Regions from separate parts of the Lysobacter sp. Root667 genome, predicted to be linked through region 1. Evidence: riboswitches for the same ligand, from Rfam matches in the RefSeq annotation. Region 1 holds a riboswitch; each other region holds the start of a gene.
What was found. A riboswitch is a leader RNA that binds a small molecule or an ion and turns the genes downstream of it on or off. The one in region 1 is predicted to bind cobalamin.

Region 1 (6,527 bases):
CCAGAGCCACGGAGCGCGGGTTCATGATCATGGGTAGGACTCCGATTCCATCGTTCTAGAGCGTGCCCGCTCGGTGATTGTTCTAATTCCTATACTCGAAAGTCTAACATTCTGATATTCGCCCCCACCCCCCATAAGTCACGGGATAAGCGCTATTTCGACACGTTGAGAAGGTGCGAAAAGTGCCTTGGTTCGGGCTGGAATGTGTAGGGGAGCCGGCCCCAGCACGGCGCATCCAGGCGCTGCTGCAATAAGCGGAAATTGTCGTCGCGCCGATCCATGTGCGGGTCTATCTCGTTGCCGATCCAACCGATCAACTGCAGGCCGTCGGCTGCGATCGCGCGCGCCGTCAGGCGCGCGTGATTGATGCAGCCTAGCCGCATTCCGACCACCAGCACCACCGCCGCGCCCAATTCGCGCGCCAGGTCGGCCTGGTCCAAGCTCGCCGACAGCGGCGCGGCCCAGCCGCCCACGCCCTCGACCACCACCACATCGGCTTGCGCCGCCAGGCGCGCGTGCGCGGCCAGCAAGATCGGCAGCGCGATCTCGACACCGTCCTGCGCGGCAGCCAGTTCCGGCGCCAACGGCGCATGCAGCGCATAGGGATTGACGTCGGCATAGGCCGGCGTCGGCGAACTGGCCGCCTGCAGCAGCAGCGCGTCTTCATTGCGCAGGCCCTCGGCGCTGACCTCGCAGCCGCTGGCGACCGGCTTCATGCCGACCGCGCGCAACCCCTGGGCGCGCAGCGCATGCAGCAAGGTCGCGCTGGCATGCGATTTGCCGATGCCGGTGTCGGTGCCGGTGATGAAGTAACTGCGCGCGCTCAAGCCGGAACTGCCATGGACGGTGCGATGCACAAGTCTCTCTTGACCCTGCCGGTGAACATCGCCATCGCACTGGAAACCATGCGCAGGGGATACACGAAGCAGAATACGAAGGTCGCCCTCCGCCGCAGGGTTTCGCGCAATTCGGCCACGGTATCGGGCAGAGCGTCGAACAGGCTCGCCCGCTTCGTCAGCGAGAACGCGAATGCGGCAGCGCCGAAGCTTTCCGGCCGCGTCGCCTGACGGCCGCGGGCGCGGAAAGCGGGCGGGGTCTGGGCGGGCTCGGTCATCGGCGTTCCCAGGGGCGGAGTCCGGCCATGGTAATACCCCGGCGTGCCGCTGCTACACTCGCGATATGTTCGCCGCCAACCCCCTGTCCGGCAGCAAGCCGGAACAATACGAGCTGCTCCTGGCCCAGGCGCGCGCCCTGATCGAGGGCGAAAGCGACCGCGTCGCCAACGCCGCCAACCTGTCGGCGCTGGTCTACCACGCCTTGCCGGACCTCAACTGGGTCGGGTTCTACTTCTACGACGGCCGCGAGCTGGTGGTCGGCCCGTTCCAGGGCCTGCCGGCCTGCATCCGCATCCCGCTCGACAAGGGCGTGTGCGGCGCCGCGGCCTCCAGCGGCCAGACCCAGCGCATCGCCGACGTGCACCGCTTCCCGGGCCATATCGCCTGCGATTCGGCGTCCAACTCCGAGCTGGTGGTGCCGCTGTCCCTGGACGGCCGGTTGATCGGCGTGTTCGACCTGGACAGCCCCAAGCTCGACCGCTTCGACGCCGACGACCAGCGCGGCCTGGAAGCGATCGCGCAAGCCTTCGTGGAGTCGCTGCGATGACCGCGGCCAAGCTACGCAACATCGGTCCCAAGAGCGCGGCCTGGCTGCGCCAGGTCGGCCTGCGCTCCTACGAGGACATCGCCGCGGTCGGCACCGTCGAAGCCTTCATGCGCGTCAAGCGCGCCGGCTTCAAGCCGACCCTGAACCTGCTGTACGCGATCGAAGGCGCGCTGCTGAACTGCCACTGGCAGGAAGTCCCGGACACGCGCCGCAACGAACTGATCGCCGCCGCCGAAGCCGCCACCGCGCTGCTGCCCGCGCCGCGCAACCGCCCGGCCGCCGGCCCGGTGCGGACCACGGTGCTGACCGAAGACACGGTGGCGATGCCGCCCTCGTACGACGACGGCTACGACGACGAGCCCGCGGCCGAAGGGCGGGACGAGGCCGAAGAGCGCGAGTAACGCACTCGCGCCGCCCCGCGCCGAACCCTTCTCCCGCTCGCGGGAGAAGGTGCCCGAAGGGCGGATGAGGGCACGCTGCGGGTTTGAACACCGCACTCGCGCTGCCCTCACCCCAACCCCTCTCCCGCAAGCGGGAGAGGGGCTGACAGCACCGCCGCCCCCCCAAACCCCAGCCCTTTTGGCCCCACCGCCCCCAATCGCGTAGACTGCGCGCGCTTCGAGGTGACCCACGGCATCCGCCGCACGGGCTGAAACGGGAAGCCGGTGACGCCCCAGCGCTCCTTGAGCGCGACCGGGCCAGCCCGGCACTGCCCCCGCAACGGTAAGCGAGTCGACCGCGGCAACCGCCACTGTGCATAGGCACGGGAAGGCGCCGCAGGCGGGGCCACGGCCCCGGCTCGCGAGTCCGGAGACCGGCCACGACGCGCGACTGGTTGCGATGCGGAGGGCGTCGCGGCGGCGACCGTCGGCGCGTCCAGCGCCCGCATTCGCGGCCTCTCTCTCCTCGCGACTCCCCTGATCGACGGCGCGGCACGAACGCCGCGCCTCTGGAGTAGTGCTCATGCGTGTTCCGAACCTGTCCCTGGCCATCGCCATGGCTCTCGCCCTGCCCGCTCTCGCCCAGGCGCAGACCCACGACGAGGCCACCGACCTCGACGATGTCGTCGTCACCGCGACCCGCACCGCGATCAGCGCCAACGACGCGCTGTCGCCGGTCGAAGTGATTACCCGCGACGACATCGCCCGCAGCCAGGCGCGCTCGCTGCCCGACCTGCTGCGCGGCCGCGCCGGCATCTCCATCGGCAACCAGGGCGGCCTGGGCAAGCTGACCACGCTGTCGCTGCGCGGCAGCGAGACCGATCACGTGCTGGTCCTGGTCGATGGCATCCGCATCGGCTCGCCGACCTCCGGCCTGGCCTCGTTCCAGGATCTGCCGGTGGCGCTGATCGACCGCGTCGAGATCGTGCGCGGCCCGCGCTCCAGCCTGTACGGCGCCGACGCCATCGGCGGCGTGATCCAGATCTTCACCCGCCGCGATCGCGGCGCGGTCGCACCGCGCGCCAGCGTCACCGTCGGCAGCCACGGCGACCGCGAAGCCAGCGCCGGCGTCGGCGGCCGCATCGGCCGCGGCTGGTTCGGCGCCGACGCCGCCTACCAGCGCACCGACGGCATCAACGCCTGCAACGGCTCCAGCACCCTGTTCGCCGGCTGCTTTACCGAAGAGCCCGACCGCGACGGCTACCGCAACCGCTCGCTGTCGCTGCGCGGCGGCTTCGACGCCACCGACGCGCTCAGCTTCGAAGGCCATGCCCTGCGCGCCGAAGGCGAGAACGAGTACGACGGCAGCTTCGTCAACTACTCCGAAGTCGTGCAGCAGGTGATCGGGGGCAAGGCCACCTGGCGTCCGTCCGAAGCCGTGCGCCTGCAGTTCAGCGCCGGCCGCAACCGCGATTCGTCGGACAACTTCCTCGGCAGCACGCCCAACGGTTTCTTCTCCACCGACCGCGACAGCGTCGCCCTGCAAGGCGATTTCGGCGTCGGCGAAGGCCAGCTGGTCAGCGTGGGCTTCGACTGGCTGCGCGACCGCGTCGACAGCGATACCGCCTACGACGAGAGCGAGCGCGACAACCACGCCGGCTTCGTCCAGTACCAGGGCCGCTTCGGCGCCCAGTCGCTCGAAGCCAGCCTGCGCCGCGACGACAACGAGCAGTTCGGCGGCCACACCACCGGCAGCATCGCCTGGGGCCTGGGCTTCGCCGAAAACTGGCGCCTGACCGCGGGCTACGGCACCGCGTTCAAGGCCCCGACCTTCAACGAACTCTACTACCCGTTCTTCGGCAACGCGGCGCTGCGCCCGGAAGAGTCCAAGACCTGGGAACTCGGCCTGGCCTACCGTGGCGAACGCTTCAACGCGCGCATCGACGGCTTCAGCACCCAGGTCGACGACCTGATCGCCTACGACGCCTCGATCTTCCTGCCCAACAACATCGAGCGCGCACGCCTGCGCGGCGCCGAGATCGGCGTCGACACCACCGTCGCCGACTGGACCATCGCCGCCAGCGCCAGCTTCCTCGACAGCGAAAACCGGGTCGGCTTCTTCGCCGGCAACGACCTGCCGCGCCGGGCCAAGCGCAGCGCGCGCGTCGACATCGACCGCGCCTTCGGCGACTTCCGTTTCGGCGTGACCGCGGTCGCCTCGGGCGCCCGCTACGACGACGTCGCCAACACCCGCCTCGTCGCCGGCTACGGCACCCTCGACCTGCGCGCCGAATACGCGTTCACCCCGTCGTGGTCGCTGCAGGCGCGCGTGGCCAATGTGTTCGATCGCGACTACGAAACCGTCTCGTTCTACAACCAGCCCGGCCGCGAGTGGTTCCTGACCTTGCGCTATACGCCGGCTAACTGAGACGGCGCCTGGCAGCATCCGAAAGCCCGGCCCCGCGCCGGGCTTTTCTTCGCCCGACGATGCGACACGGCGGCTCCGTCGCGCTCGCGGTCCATGACGCGGCCGCTGGATTGACAGGCATTACCGTGGTCGCGAGCATCCACTAACTTCTTACGCAGAGCCCGCATGAGCAAGATCGGATCGGCCCGGGTCATCGTCTATCTCGCCGCCATCGCGACTCTCCTGAGCTTCGCATCCTGCCCGGGAGTCGGCCGTGCTTGAATTCCTGTTCGAACTGATCGTCGAGCTGATCCTGCAGATCGTCGGCGAGGTTCTGATCGAAATCGGCCTGCATTCGATGGCCAAGCCCTTGCGCAAGCGTCCTGACCCGTGGCTCGCGGCGCTGGGCTATGCCTTGCTGGGCGCGTTTGTGGGCTGGCTGAGCCTGCTGGTGTTCCCCGATCATCTGATGCGCGAGGAACACTGGCGCATCGCCAACCTGATCCTGACGCCGCTGCTGGCCGGCGCGGCGTTGGCCTGGCTCGGCGCGTGGCGAGCTAAGCGCGGGCAGATGCAGTTGCGCATCGACCGCTTCTCGTACGCCTACCTGTTCGCGCTGTGCATGGCGCTCGTGCGGTTTTCCTTCGCAGGCTGACGGACCACCGCACCGACAGCGTCAAGGCCCGGCCACCACCGCCCTGCGGATATAGGCCTGTGCCGCTTCGCGATCGCGCGCGGCTTCTTCGCCCAACCAGGCGCGGAACTTGGCGATCTTGCCGCTGTGCTGGCGCGCGACCGGATAGGTCAGCCAGAACGCGCGGCCGTCGCCGGCGACGAAATCGTGCGCGGGCACCAGGCGACCGGCCGCGATCTCGCTGAAGAACACGATCGGCGAACCGATCGCGACGCCGTGCCCGGCCACCGCCGCGGCGATGTCGAGGTGCTCGGCGGAGAAATTGCTGCCGAAGCCGCCCGAGGGCACGACCGCACCGTGGCCCTGGGCGCGGTACCACAGCGCCCACCAGTCCGGCCGCCCCAGTCGCGGCACCGCCGGCGCGCGTTGCGGATCGGCGATGCCGGCCGCGGCTTCCTTCAACGCCGGCGCGCACAGCGGCATGAAGATCGCGGGCAATAGTTCGATCGCCTGCAATCCCGGCCAGACGCCATGACCGTTGCGGATCGCCGCGTCGTAATGGCCCGCGCCCAGATCCTGCGCCGGCACCGACAGGTCCAGGTCGAACGCGATCTGCGGGTACAGCGCGCGGAAGCGACCCAGCTTCGGCGTCAGCCAACTGGTGCCCAGAGTCGGCAGCGTGGTCAGCGACAACCGCGTCTCGTCCAGGTCCACGGCCTGCACGAAACTCGCACGCAATGCGGCGAAGGCGTTGATCGCCTCGCGCGCGACCAGCTCGCCGGATTCGGTCAGCTCGACCCGGTGCGGGTAGCGCCGGAACAGCGCCACGCCGATCTGCTCCTCCAGCCGCCGCACGTGGTAGCTCACCGAGGCCGAGGAGGTGTCGAGCTCCTGCGCGGCCTTGGCGAAACTGCCCAGCCGGGCCGCCGATTCGAAGGCCCGGATCGAGGACAAGGAGGGGAATCGGCGGCTGGCGACCATAAGTCTGACTTAGCCTGCAGGCCGATATTCGCGTCGTCAACCGCCATTCCGGCTGGCCATCATCCACCTCACCGCACTCCCTCACGAGGCAAGCCATGGCCCGATCTCCCTCCCCCCTGGGCCCTCGTGCCGTCGCGACGGAGGCGCCGCGTATGCAGGAGCCGCCGGTTTCGCGCAGCCGCCGCGACCTCCTCGCCGGCCTCGCCCTGGCCGGCGGCGCCGCGGCGTTCGGCCTGCCCGCCTGGAGCCTGGCGTCGGCCGCGCCGGCCGGCGCCGGCCTGGGCCCGCACACCGACGACTGGACCTGGCTGCTCGGGCAGTGGGACGTGCGCCATCGGCGCCTGAAGGAACGCCTGGTCGGCAGCACCGATTGGGAAGACTTCGCCGGCAAGAGCGCGCTATGGATGAGCCTGGGCGGCCTGGGCACCATCGACGACAACATCGTCGACCTGCCCGGCAGCAG
Region 2 (6,527 bases), on a different contig from region 1:
AGCGGCAGGGAATGGGTGGTGCTGGCGGTCATCGGCAGGCTCCCTCGATCAGACTTCGGCGACGCGCGGCGAGGTGCGCGCGCCGGCGGCGCGCGCGATCAATGCGTAGGCGACCAGGCCTACGGCGATGTAGCTCAGGGTGGTGCGCACGAACAGCGGACCCCATTGCCACAACCGCGACAGGTACTGGCCCACATTGGGGTCTTCGTAGCGACCGCCGAGCCAGTAGAAGGCGCCGTTGGAGATCAGAAACGACAGCGAGGCCGCGGCCAGGCCGACGCCGAACGCGCCCGACAGCGCGCGCGGCGTGGCCCGCAGTCGTTCGGCGTACCAGCGGCCGCCGTACCACAGCGCCGCGTACGCCAGCAGCAGGCAGGCGTAGGCCGGGGTCACGCAGTAGTGCTCGAAGAAGCTCTTGCCCTGGGCCTGGATCGCGATCCAGTCGATCGCCACGGCCAGGACCAGGAAGGCGGCGAAGCCCAGGTGCCGGCGCAACCACAGGCCGCCGAGGAAGAACACCGCCATCGATGCATCGGGCAGATGCAAGGCGTCGCCGAAATGATGGAAGCGGGTCGCGACCATCGATGCGGCGAGCGCGGTGAACAGACTGTAGTAGACGGGTCGGGCAGGAACGTTCATCGGCGGCCTCGGTGGCGTGGAGGTGGCGATCAGTTCGCCGGGCGGTAGCGCAGGGTCAGCAGGTAGTTGCGGCCCGGCTGGTTGTAGTAGGACGCGGTTTCGTAGCGCTGGTTGAACGCATTGTTGGCCGCCAACTGCAGGCTCCAGGACTCGTCGAAGCGGAAGCCCATGCGCAGGTCGGTGGTGGCGTAGCTGTCCAGGCGGCGGGTATTGGCCAGGTCGTCGTAACGGCTGCCGGCGACATAGACGCTGCCGCCGAAACTGAAGCGGCCGTAGCGGCGGTCGGCATCGAAACGGGCGCTTTCGCGCGCCCGCCGCGGCAGGATCTTGTCGCGACTGCTGCTCCGGCTGTCGTTGCGCGGATCCAGCCAGGTCGCGCTGGCGCGCAGGTCCCAACCGGCGAGCGTGGTGTCGACGCTAGCCTCGACGCCGCGGATGCGGGCGCGATCGATATTGCCCGGCAAGCCGATCGAAGCGTCGAACGCGATCAGGTCGTCGACCCGGGTCTGGTAGCCGTTGAGCGACCAGCCGCCCCAGGCATGCTCGCCGCGCAGGCCGAGCTCGAAGCTGCGCGATTCCTCGGGCTTGAGATCGGCGTTGCCGAAGCCGGGGAAGTACAGCTCGTTGAAGGTCGGCGCCTTGAACGCGGTGCCGTAGCTCGCGGTCAGGCGCAGCTGTTCGCTGAAGTTCCAGCCCCACAGCGCGCTGCCGATGGTCTGGCCGCCGAACTGGCTGTCGTCGTCGCGGCGCAGGCTGGCCTGCAGCGAATGCACGCCGAAGCCGTACTGGTACTGGCCGAACAGGCCGCGGTTGATGCGGCGGTCGTGGGCGTAGACGGTGCTGCTTTCGACTTCGTCCTGCTGCCAGTCGTAGCCCAGGCTGAGCAGGCCGCCGCCGAGGCCGAAGTCGCCCTGCAGCGAGCCGAGCTTGCGGCGGGTGTTGAAGGTGCTGGAGTAGACGCCGTTCCTGTAGTTGTCGCTGAGGTCGGCGCTGCGGCCCAGGCTCAGGCCCAGCGTCGCGCGCTCGGACGGCGCGTAGCGCAGGCGCGCGCCGGCGACCTGCTGCACGGTGTCGGATTGATTGTTGCTGCTGCCGTCGTACTCGTTGCGGCCCTCGGCGCGGAACAGACGCGCTTCGGCGTCCCAGGCCTCGCTGAAGCGGTAACCGCCTTGGGCGGTCAGCGACAGGTTGCGGTAGCCGTCGCGATCGGGCGAGTTGGTGAAGCAGCCGGCGCCGCCCGGCGAGGGCTTGCCGCGGCAGGCGTTGATGCCGTCGGTGTCTTCGCTGGCGGCGTTGATCGAATACCAGCCGTTCTCGCCCTTGCCGCCCACGCCCAGGCTGCCGCGGCGCGTCCGCCAGCTGCCGATCGAGGCGCTGGCGTGCGGCGCGAACGCGCCCTGCGGACGTCGGGTGAAGATCTGGATCACGCCGCCCAGCGCTTCGGAGCCGTACAGGCTGGAGAACGGGCCGCGCACGATCTCGATGCGTTCGATCTGCTCGACCGGAATGTCCTGCAGCGAGGCGCCGCCGCTGGTCGCCGAGCCGATCTTGATGCCGTCGATCAGGACCAGCACGTGGTCGGATTCGGTGCCGCGCAGGAACAGCGAGGTCGACTTGCCGGGACCGCCGTTGTTGGCTATCGACAGGCCGGGCGTGCCGCGCAGCAGGTCCGGCAGGTCGGCCGGTTGCAGGCGTTCGATGTCCTCGCGGTCGATCACGGTGACCGAGGCCAGGGTCGCGTCCTGGGTCTGCGCGGTGCGGGTGGCGGTGACGACGACCTGGTCGAGGTCGGTGGCGGCATCGGCGGCCACGGCCGGGGCGACGGCGGATAGCAGCGCCGTCGCCAGCGCAGTGCGGCGAAGGACGGAATGACGGAAATTCAAAGCATGCTCCTGGTCCGCGCCTACCCGCGCGGAATCGATGGATCGGAGACACGCAGGAGGGAACGACGAGGCGACGAAGCGCGGACGCAAGGCGGCCCCATGACAGCGCCCACCGCGTGTCGGGTCAGCCTCAGGCCGGTCTCCGGGCTCGCAAGCGAGGGCCTCCAGCCCTCCGATCCGCGCCTTCCCATGCATGCGCACAGTGGCTTCGTTGCGGATCGTTCGTCTTGCTTACCGTTGCGGGGGCAGCTCCGGAATAGCCGTCGCTTCGTTGGAAGGACTGGCGCACCGGATTCCCGTTTCAATCGCCGGCGGGGCCGGCAATCACCTCAAGCCCGCGCATGTTAACAGCCCGGCCGCGGCCGGCCGGCATGACGAAACGGCATGAGCGGGGGGCGACCGCGGAGTTCCAGGCTGCAGGCACCGCTGCGCCCCACTCGTTTGCGGGCCGATCCGGATCCGAACCAGCGCCCGATCCGGACGCCGACGCGGCCCCGACCTTCGATTTGGCAACCGCCGTCACAAACCGCCCGAACCCTATACCAATTGGCTATCGCTTCATGCGGATATCGGTTTGACCGGGTTGTTAGAACCGTGTTAAACCAAAATGACATCGCTACCAATCCCTCCGCCGCAAGGAGCCGCGCACCATGTCCGTTGCTTTCCGCGCCGTCCGTCGTCCGCTCGCACTCGCCCTGCTCGCCGCCCTCGCCGCTCCTGGCTACGCCCAGCAAGCACCCGCTCCGGGCGAACCCGCCTCCGAGGCCCACACCCTGGACCAGGTGATCGTCACCGGCACCCGGGTCAGCGATCGCACCGTCGCCGAGTCCAGCGCGCCGATCGACATCATCACCCCCGAGGCGCTGGAGGCCACCGGCACGGTCGAACTCGCGACCGCGCTGGCGCGCGCCCTGCCCTCGCTGAATTTCCCGCGCCCGGCGATCACCGACGGCACCGACGCCGTGCGCCCCGCGCAGCTGCGCGGCCTGGCGCCGGACCAGGTGCTGGTGCTGGTCAACGGCAAGCGCCGCCACACCACCGCGCTGATCAACCTCAACGGCAGCCAGGGCCGCGGCTCCTCGCCTGTCGACCTCAACGCGATCCCGATCGCCTCGATCGAGCGCGTGGAAGTGCTGCGCGACGGCGCCTCGGCGCAGTACGGTTCCGACGCGATCGCCGGCGTGGTCAACGTGGTGCTCAAGGGCAGCGACCACGGCGGCAGCATCGCCGCGCGCTACGGCCAGTACAGCGCCGGCGACGGCGAGCAGTACCAGCTGTCCGGCGACGCCGGCTTCAAGCTCGGCGAGAACGGCAAGCTGCACCTGGCCGCGCAGGGCGGCCATCAGGACCAGACCAACCGCGCGCGCCCGTTCCAGGGCGTGGTCGAACAGCGCTACGGCGATCCCGACATCGACAGCGGCGCGGTCTCGTACAACGGCGAGTACAGCCCCACCGACTATCTGACCTTCTATTCCTTCGGCAGTTACAGCAAGCGCGACGTGCTCTCCAACGGCTATTTCCGCTTCGCCGGCGACCCGCGCAACATCCCCTCGATCTACCCCAACGGCTTCCTGCCGCAGATCCACAACGTCAGCAAGGACCGCGCCGCGGTGGTCGGCCTGCGCGGCGAAACCGCCGGCGGCACCCAGATCGACTTCAGCTACAACTACGGCCACAACGAGCTCAGCTTCGACATCGAGCACACCCTCAACCGCAGCCTCGGCCCGACTTCGCCGACGGAGTTCTACGCCGGCGCGCTCGAAGTCACCCAGCACGTGCTGAACCTGGACTTCGCCCGCCCGGTGGACTTCGGCTGGCAGTACCCTGTGACCTTCGCCTGGGGCGCGGAGTGGCGCGGCGAGGAATTCTCCCAGCTCGCCGGCGAGCCGCTGTCCTACGCCAACGGCGGCGTGCCGGCCTCGAACGGCCAGATCATCCCGGGCGCGCAGGTGTTCTCCGGCTTCCGCGCCAGCGACGCCGGCGATTTCGACCGCCACAGCTATTCGCTGTACGCCGACGTCGAGGCCGACCTGACCGACAAGTTCTCCGCCGGCATCGCCGCGCGCTTCGAGAGCTACAGCGACTTCGGCGACACCACCTCGGGCAAGCTGTCGGCGCGCTACGCCTTCACCGACAAGGTCGCCCTGCGCGCCACCGCCTCGACCGGCTTCCGCGCGCCGTCCCTGCAGCAGCAGTTCTTCCAGTCGATCGCGACCAACTTCATCAGCGGCGTCCCGTACGAGATCGGCACCTTCCGCGTCGACAACCCCGCCGCGGTCGCGCTGGGTTCGGAGTCGCTGAAGGCCGAAGAGTCCACCAACTACAGCCTGGGCCTGGTGCTGCAGCCCAGCGACGGCCTGTACATCACCATCGATGCGTACCACATCAAGGTCGACGACCGCATCCTGCTGTCGGAAAACCTGACCAGCACCGCGGTGCGCAACTACCTGCAGGCCAATGGCTATCCGGGCATCGGCGGCGGCCGCTACTTCACCAACGCGGTCGACACCAAGACCCAGGGCGTGGACATCGTCGCGACCCAGGCCTTGGATCTGGCATCGGGCAAGTTCAACCTGACCCTGGGCTACAACTACTCCAAGACCGAGATCGAGAAGATCGCGCCCAACCCGGCGCGCCTGGCCGCGATCGATCCGGCCGCGGTACGCATCGGCCGCACCGAGATCGGCCGCATCACCAAGGGCGCGCCCAAGGACAAGTTCTTCCTGGCCGGCGATTGGGACACCGGCAACTGGAGCTTCAACGCCACCGCCACCCGCTACGGCGAATTCACCGAACTGCACGCCACCAATCCGTTGCTGGACCAGACCTTCGGCGCGAAGTGGACGCTGGACCTGGCCGCGACCTACCACCTGGACAGCTGGGACTTCACCGTCGGCGGCGACAACGTGCTCGACGAGTACCCCGACGAGTCCAAGCTGGTGTTGGGCACGCGCAACTACCTGCCCTACAACACCGCCTCGCCGTTCGGCTTCAACGGCGCCTTCGCCTACCTGAAGGTCGGCTACAAGTGGTGATCTGAGCCGCGGATCGCGGCCGCATGCGCTCGCCGACGGCCCGGACTTCCGGGCCGTCGCTTTTGGCGCACCGCCGACGCGACGCATCGCCGCCGGCCCCGGGCTTCGATCTCCGTCGCGCGCGGCACATGCGTCGCGGTGTGGATTCGTTATAAGGAAGACCGACGCCGCGCCCCGCGGCGGCCATGCCCAAGGAGGGCGCCATGCGCTTCGCCGGTCCGTTGCTGTTGTCGCTGGTACTGTCCACCGCCATCGGCGATGCCCTCGCCGCACGCCGCGAACAAGTGGTGCTGATGCAGGGCAACGTCGCCGGCAAGCAGATCGTCGAGACCGCCACCGACGGCTCGATCCAGGTGGAATACCACTTCAGCGACCGCGGTCGCGGCGACCGCAGCAAGACCCGCTGGCGCCTCAATCCCGACGGCACCCTGGCCGACTACTCGGGCAGCGGCAACGACTACCTGCTCAACCCCTTCGAAGAGCGCTACCAGGTCAGCGGCGGCCGCGCGAGCTGGAAGAACCCCAGCGAACAAGGCGAAAAGACCCTGGCCGCGCCCGCGTTCTTCCTGCCGCTGCAGGCCCCGCCGGAAGTCAGCGGCGCCCTCGCTCGCGCGCTGCTGCAGGCGCCCGATCGCAAGCTCGCGATCCTGCCCGCGGGCGAGGCGCGCCTCGAAACCCTGGGCGAGCACGAGGTGATCGGCAAGAACGGCCCGGTCAAACTGAGCCTGCAGCGCATCGTCGGCCTGGATTTCACCCCAGGCTCGCTGTGGCTGCGCAGCGACGGCTCGACCGCCGCCGCGATCTACGCGTCGGGCTGGTTCGTGGTCATCGACACCGAGTTGCAGGACGCGCTGCCCAAATTGCTGGAACTGCAGGAGCGCGCCGATGCGAGCTGGGGCGCCGAGTTCGCGCAGCGGCTCACCCATGCGCCCAAGGGACCGCTGCTGATCCGCAATGCCCGCCTGTACGA
Region 3 (6,527 bases), on a different contig from region 1:
GGTCAGGTAGAACTGCACGTGCAGCGCTTCTTCGTACAGCTGCCGCGACAGGTACATGCGCGCTTCCGGCGCGTTGATGTGCTGGTAGAGATTCAGCACCAGGTTGTTGGCGACGATGCTGTCGCCGGTGGCGAAGAACGCGACCAGGCGCTCGACCAGATGGCGCTCGGCCGGGCCGAATTTGTGCTTGAGGTCGTTGACGTCCTGCGAGAAGTCGACCTCTTCGACGGTCCAGGTGTTGCGGATCGCGTCGCGGTACATCTCGTAGAAATGCGGATAGCGCATCGGCCGCAGGGTGAGATCGAAACCGGGATCGAGCAGGCGGGGCGTGGCGAGGGACATGGGATTTCCTTGAATTGCTTTCCTTCTCCCGCGTGCAGGCGAAGGTGCCCGGAGGGCGGATGAGGGCGCTTGGCTGGCGGTGAAGTCGCGAGCGGGCTGCCCTCACCCCAACCCCTCTCCCGCAGGCGGGAGAGGGGCTAAAGCGAAGCGGTGGGGATTACTGACAGGCTTCGCAGGACTCGGGGTTTTCCAGCGAGCAGGCGATCGCTTCGTCCGGGGTGTATTCCGGCTTCGGCGGTGCCGCCACCGGCGCGCTGACCGTGCTCTTGGCGATCTTGGTGGCCGGGCGCGAGCGCAGGTAGTAGGTGGTCTTCAGGCCCCTCTTCCAGGCGTACATGTACATCGAGCTGAGCTGGCCGATGTTCGGGCTTTCGATGAACAGGTTCAGCGACTGGCTCTGGTCGATGTAGGCGCCGCGCTCGGCGGCCATGTCGATCAGCGAACGCATCGGCAGTTCCCAGGCGGTGCGGTAGACCTGGCGCAGCGACTCGGGCACTTCGTGCACGGACTGGATCGAGCCTTCGGCCATCTTGATCCGGTCGCGCATCTCCGCCGTCCACAGGCCGAGCTTCTTGAGCTCCTCGACCAGGTACTTGTTGACCACCAGGAAGTCGCCGGACAGCGTTTCGCGCTTGAACAGGTTGGACACCTGCGGCTCGATGCATTCGTAGCAGCCGGCGATCGAGGCGATGGTCGCGGTCGGCGCGATCGCGATCAGCAGCGAGTTGCGCAGGCCGTGTTCGGCGATGCGCTGGCGCAGCGCGTCCCAGCGCTCGGGCTGCGACGGGGTCACGCCCCAGGCTTCGAACTGCAGCTCGCCGATGCTGGCGCGGGTGTCGTCGAAGCCGGGATGGCGGCCGTGTTCCAGCGCGAGTTCGTTCGAGGCCGACAGGGCGTGGAAGTAGATCGCCTCGGCGATGTCCTGCGACAGCTTGCGCGCGGCCTCGGAATCGAACGCTAGGCGCAGCTTGAAGAACACGTCCTGCAGGCCCATCGAGCCCAGGCCGACCGGGCGCCACTTCAGATTGGCGCGGCGCGCGGTCTCGATCGGGTAGAAGTTCAGGTCGATCACGCGGTCGAGCTGGCGCACGGCCAGGCGCACGGTTTCGGCGAGCTTGTCGAAATCGAAAGCGCCCTTGCCGTCTTCGTACATCTCGACGTGGTGGGAGAGGTTGATCGAGCCCAGGTTGCACACCGCGGTCTCGTCCTGCGAGGTGACCTCGAGGATTTCGGTGCACAGGTTGGACAAGTGGATGACGTTGCCGTCGCGCAGGGTCTGGTTGGAGGCTCGGTTGGACTTGTCCTTGAAGTTCATCCAGCCGTTGCCGGTCTGCGCCAGGGTCCGCATCATGCGGCCGTAGATGTCGCGCGCCTTGACCTTCTTGACCGCCAGGCCGGCGGCTTCGGCCGCGGCATAGGCTTGCTCGAAAGCTTCGCCCCACAGGTCGGTCAGCTGCGGCACCTTGGCCGGATCGAACAGCGACCAGTCGGCGTCGGCCTCGACCCGGCGCATGAATTCGTCGGGAATCCAGTTGGCGAGATTGAGGTTGTGGGTGCGGCGCGCTTCGTCGCCGGTGTTGTCGCGCAGTTCCAGGAACTCCTCGACGTCGGCATGCCACGGCTCCAGGTAGACGCAGGCCGCGCCCTTGCGCTTGCCGCCCTGGTTGACCGCGGCCACCGAGGCGTCGAGCGTCTTCAGCCACGGCACGATGCCGTTGGACAGGCCGTTGGTGGAACGGATCAGCGAGCCGCGCGAACGGATGCGGGTGTAGCTCAGGCCGATGCCGCCGCTGAACTTGCTGAGCTTGGCCACGTCCATGTAGCGCTTGTAGATCGACTCCAGCGAATCCTCGGGCGAGTCGAGCAGGAAGCAGCTCGACAGTTGCTCGTGGGTGGTGCCGGCGTTGAACAGGGTCGGCGAGGACGGGATGTAGTCGAGCTGGGCCATGCGCCGGTACAGGGCCAGGGCGTCGCCGACGTCTTCGCTGAGCGCGCAGGCGATGCGCAGGAAGAACTGCTGCGGGGTTTCGATCACGGTGCGCGCGGTCGGGTGGCGCAGCAGGTAGCGGTCGTACAGAGTGCGCAGGCCGAAGTAGTCGAAGCGCGCGTCCAGGCTGCGGTCGATGGCGTCGTTGAGCTTGCGCGCGTTGGCCTGCACGAAGCTCAGCAGGCGGTCGTTGATCAGGCCCAGTTCGTGGCCGCGCACGACCGACTGCGAGAACGCATGGATCTCGATGCCGGCGACTTCCTTTTCGATCACGTTGCTGAGCAGGCGCGCGGCGAGGCGGCCGTACTCGGGTTCCTCGGCGGTGAGCAGGGCGGCGGTGCGGATCGACAGCTCGTCGAGCTCGCGCGTGGTCGCGCCGTCGTAGAGGCCGGAGATGGTGCGGGTGGCCACGCGCATCGGATCGACCGCGTAGAGGTCCTCGCCGCAGCGGGTGACCGCGCGCACGATCTTGTTGAGGTCGACCGGCTCGCGGCGTCCGCTGCGCTTGGTCACGCTCATGGTGAGGTTGGCGGCCGGCGGGGTTAGGGCGAAACCGGGGGCGGCGTCGGTCTTGCGCGCGGGCGCTTCGGTGGGGGAGGGGGCGGAAGAGGAGGTGCTCGCTGCGGCGGGCGCTTCGGTGGTGGCGGTCATGGGGGCTCCGATGCGTGGGCGCACGGGTCGCCGGCCTCCCTCGAGGGCCGACGTGCGCGGACGCAGGACGCAACACCGGGTGGAGTCGGCGTTGCGGCGTGCGCCCCCGCGGGCGCGAAGTGTTCGAGGATGACGACAGGGTGTCGCGCAGTCCGAGACGGGCTGCGGCCGCGACGGAAGACCGAGGCGGCGGAACGACACCGGCCGCCTTCCCCCGAAGACTCCTGAGCCGGTACCGCGCGGTGTGCGACGCGCGGCTGTCGGCAGGTCTTCGGGCTCGGGACTTGGAGCGAGGGGCGAGTTAAGAGCGGTGGTCGGCAGGCCTCGGCCCGCGTCTCACTCCTCTCTACTCGCTCCTCGGCTCCTCCTAGTGGTGGTCGCTTCCCAGGCGCCGGGCGCCCAGTGCAATGACCACGTTCGTTTCCCATACCGCTGCGGGGCAGCGCCGGCTTTGTCGCCGTCCAGAAGGACGGGTCCGCACCGGCTTCCCTATTAAGCCGATCTCGCGATCGGCACCGACGGACACAACATATTAGGGGTACTTCGATCCGTCAACACGATATGTGGTGAGCGACAGCAGATTCGAAATAAAATCCCGGCGCCCTCGCAGCGGCGCGCTTGGTGTTAACGTGCGGGGCGACAAGGACAGGGGGCGCGGCGCGATGGCAGGACTGGTGACGTTGCTGGTGCTGGTGCTGCTGGCGGTACCGGCGCTGCTGATCGCGGCGCTGGTGATGATCTCCGGCCTCAAGGGCCGGGTCGCGATGTTGGAGGCGAGGGTCGACGAGCTCGGCTCGCGAGCCGCCCGTGCGGCCGATGCCCCGGTCGATGCGCGCGAGGCCGCGATGGCCGCCGAGCCGACCCTGGACGAGCTGATGCGCAGCGCGCCCACACCCGTGGTGCCCGAAAGTCGCGTCGATGCCACGCCGATTGCGCCGCCACGGACGCCTGTGCCCGAATCGTCGGTTCCGCCGCCGGTCGCACCGCCGCCCCTGCCGTCGACGCCACCGCGCGCGGTGTTCGACACGCCGCCGCCGAGCCCGCAGGCCGCCGCACCGGCGCGCGCCGCGCCTGCGGCGGTGCGTCGTCCGCCGCCGCCGGATCCGGCCACCGTATTCGTGCGTGCGGTCAAACGCTGGTTCACCGAAGGCAACGTGCCGGTCAAGGTCGGCATGCTGGTGCTGTTCGCCGGCGTCGCGGCCCTGCTCAAGTACGCGACCGATCAGGGCTGGATGCGCTTTCCGATCGAACTGCGCCTGGCCGGCATCGCCCTGGCCGCGCTGGGCGGAGTGGTGTTCGGCTGGTACCAGCGCGAGCGCAAGCGCAGTTTCGCCCTGAGTCTGCAGGGCGGCGCGATCGGCGTGCTGCTGTTGGTGGTATTCGCGGCCTTCAAGCTGTACGGCCTGATCGAAGCGGGCCCGGCGTTCGGGCTGAGCATCGTGCTGGTCGCCGGCGCCGGCGTGCTGGCGGTGCGGCAGAACGCGATCGCGCTGGCCCTGCTCGGCATCCTCGCTGGTTTCATGGCGCCGATCTGGCTCTCGACCGGGCAGGGCAACCACGTCGCCCTGTTCGGCTATTACGCGGTGCTCAACGCGGCGATCTTCGCGATCGCCTGGTGGCGGCCGTGGCGCGCGCTCAACCTGCTCGGTTTCGTCTTCACCTTCGGCATCGGCACCGCTTGGGGCGTACTGAGTTACCGCGCGCAGGACTACGCGACCACCGAACCGTTCCTGCTGCTGTTCTTCGGCTTCTATCTGCTGATTCCGATCCTGTACGCCTGGCGCCGTCCGGCCGGCAAGCGCGACCTGATCGACGGCTGCCTGGTGTTCGGCACGCCGCTGATCGCGTTCATGCTGCAGGCCGGCCTGCTCGAAGGCGAGCGCATGCCGCTGGCATTCTGCGCGCTAGGCCTGGCCGCGCTGTACGCGGCGCTGGCGTGGTGGCTGCAGCGGCGCGAGCACTTCGCCGCGCTGGCCACGCCGTATGCGCTGCTCGCGGTCGGCTTCGCGACGTTGGCGGTGCCGCTGGCGCTGTCGGCGCAGAGCACCGCCTGCGTGTTCGCGGTCGAAGGCGCGGCGCTGGTCTGGCTGGGGTTGCGTCAACAACGCATCCTGCCGCAGCTGGCCGGCTTCGCCCTGCAGCTGTTCGCCGCGGGCGGTTTCGCGATCGGCGTCAGCGACGGTCCCGAGCCGCTGACCGCGCTGCTCAACGCGCGTTTCATGGGCGCCTTGCTGATCGCGCTGGCCGCTTTCGCCAGCGCCTGGAGCTATCGCCGCGCCGAGCGGCGCGGCTTCGCCCTGGCCTATTACCTGTGGGGCCTGGGCTGGTGGTGCGGCAACGCGCTGGGCGAGATCGAGCGCTTTCTGATGTCGGACGTGCGCGCCGACGCGGTGCTCGCGTTCGCCGCGCTCAGCGCCTGGCTCGCGGCCGAGACCTATCGCCGTCTGCCGGCGCGCGCGCTGGCCTGGACGGTCGCGGCCGGTCTGGCCGCGGCGCTGCCGCTGGCGTTCGCGCAGGAGTCGGCGCATCTGCACCCGTTCGGCGGCTATGGCCTGGCGGCCTGGCTGGTCTACGCGATCGCCGGTGCGCGCGCCTTGCGCTGCCTGCGCGATCGGGCCGGCGGCGAGCTCGGTGTCGCGCATGCGGCCTGGCTGTGGGCCTGGCCGCTCGCGGCCAGCCTGTCGCTGCACGAGTTCGTCGGCCGCAACACGGTCGGCGACGGTTGGACCTGGGCTGCGCTGGCGCTGCCGTTCCTGGCGATGGCGGCGGCGCTGCAATGGCGTCCGGCCGCGATCGCGGCGCCGCTGAGCGAGCGTTTCGGGCAATGGCGCGGCGCGGTCCAGGGCACGTTCCTGTTCGCGCTGGTGCTGGGCGCGATCGTCGCCCTCGGCCAGCCCGGCGCGAGCGCGCCGCTGCCGTGGCTGCCGCTGCTCAATCCGCTCGATCTGAGCCAGCTCGCGGTGCTGGCGCTGTTCGCGTTCTGGCTGGCCTCGCCGGTGGGCCCGGACGATCTGCGCGCACGCCGGGTGCCGCTGCTGGCGACCGCCGGCTTCGCCCTGATCACCGTCGTCACCCTGCGCGCGACCCATCACTGGGGCGGCGTGCCCTGGGATGGCGCGATGTTCGGCACCGGCCTGGTTCAGACCAGCCTGACCGTGGTCTGGAGCCTGCTCGGCGTGCTCGGCTGGGTGATCGGTTCGCGCCGTGGCCAGCGCGCCTTGTGGCTGGCCGGCGCGGTGCTGATGGCGGTGGTGCTGGCCAAGCTGGTGTTGGTCGACCGCACCCACCTGGGCAACCTGCTCGGCATCGCCTCGTTCATCGCATACGGCTTGCTGTGCACGCTGGTCGGTTACCTCGCGCCGGCGCCGCCGAGCCGGGCCGCCGACGCCGAAGACCGCCAACCGGAGATCCCGGCATGAGCCTGGCCCGTACTGTCGCTGCGTTCGCTCTCGTACTTTTGCCCGCGTTGGCGAGCGCCGGGCCGCGCGACGATTACGCCCAGCAATGGCCGCTGCAACTGGGCAGCGAAGGCGCGGGCGCGTACCGG

Region 2: it holds a riboswitch for cobalamin, as region 1 does, so the genes downstream of both, btuB (TonB-dependent vitamin B12 receptor) here and btuB (TonB-dependent vitamin B12 receptor) in region 1, are expected to answer to the same signal.
Region 3: it holds a riboswitch for cobalamin, as region 1 does, so the genes downstream of both, ASD78_RS05260 (ribonucleoside-diphosphate reductase subunit alpha) here and btuB (TonB-dependent vitamin B12 receptor) in region 1, are expected to answer to the same signal.

What each region holds. Positions count from the first base shown of each region.
Region 1 is NZ_LMHF01000010.1:192,377-198,903, forward strand. It holds gene ASD78_RS08705 (efflux RND transporter periplasmic adaptor subunit) at 1-31, opposite strand, end outside; gene bioD (dethiobiotin synthase) at 153-827, opposite strand; gene ASD78_RS08715 (hypothetical protein) at 824-1,114, opposite strand; gene ASD78_RS08720 (GAF domain-containing protein) at 1,180-1,662, shown strand; gene ASD78_RS08725 (TfoX/Sxy family protein) at 1,659-2,063, shown strand; cobalamin riboswitch at 2,267-2,500, shown strand; gene btuB (TonB-dependent vitamin B12 receptor) at 2,626-4,470, shown strand; gene ASD78_RS08735 (hypothetical protein) at 4,724-5,104, shown strand; gene ASD78_RS08740 (LysR substrate-binding domain-containing protein) at 5,126-6,037, opposite strand; gene ASD78_RS08745 (hypothetical protein) at 6,217-6,527, shown strand, end outside.
Region 2 is NZ_LMHF01000015.1:159,570-166,096, forward strand. It holds gene ASD78_RS18405 (hypothetical protein) at 1-32, opposite strand, end outside; gene ASD78_RS18410 (hypothetical protein) at 49-639, opposite strand; gene btuB (TonB-dependent vitamin B12 receptor) at 669-2,486, opposite strand; cobalamin riboswitch at 2,638-2,869, opposite strand; gene ASD78_RS18420 (TonB-dependent receptor) at 3,173-5,557, shown strand; gene ASD78_RS18425 (amidohydrolase family protein) at 5,761-6,527, shown strand, end outside.
Region 3 is NZ_LMHF01000009.1:345,299-351,825, forward strand. It holds gene ASD78_RS05255 (ribonucleotide-diphosphate reductase subunit beta) at 1-342, opposite strand, end outside; gene ASD78_RS05260 (ribonucleoside-diphosphate reductase subunit alpha) at 500-2,848, opposite strand; cobalamin riboswitch at 3,225-3,515, opposite strand; gene ASD78_RS05265 (DUF2339 domain-containing protein) at 3,643-6,399, shown strand; gene ASD78_RS05270 (DUF3999 domain-containing protein) at 6,396-6,527, shown strand, end outside.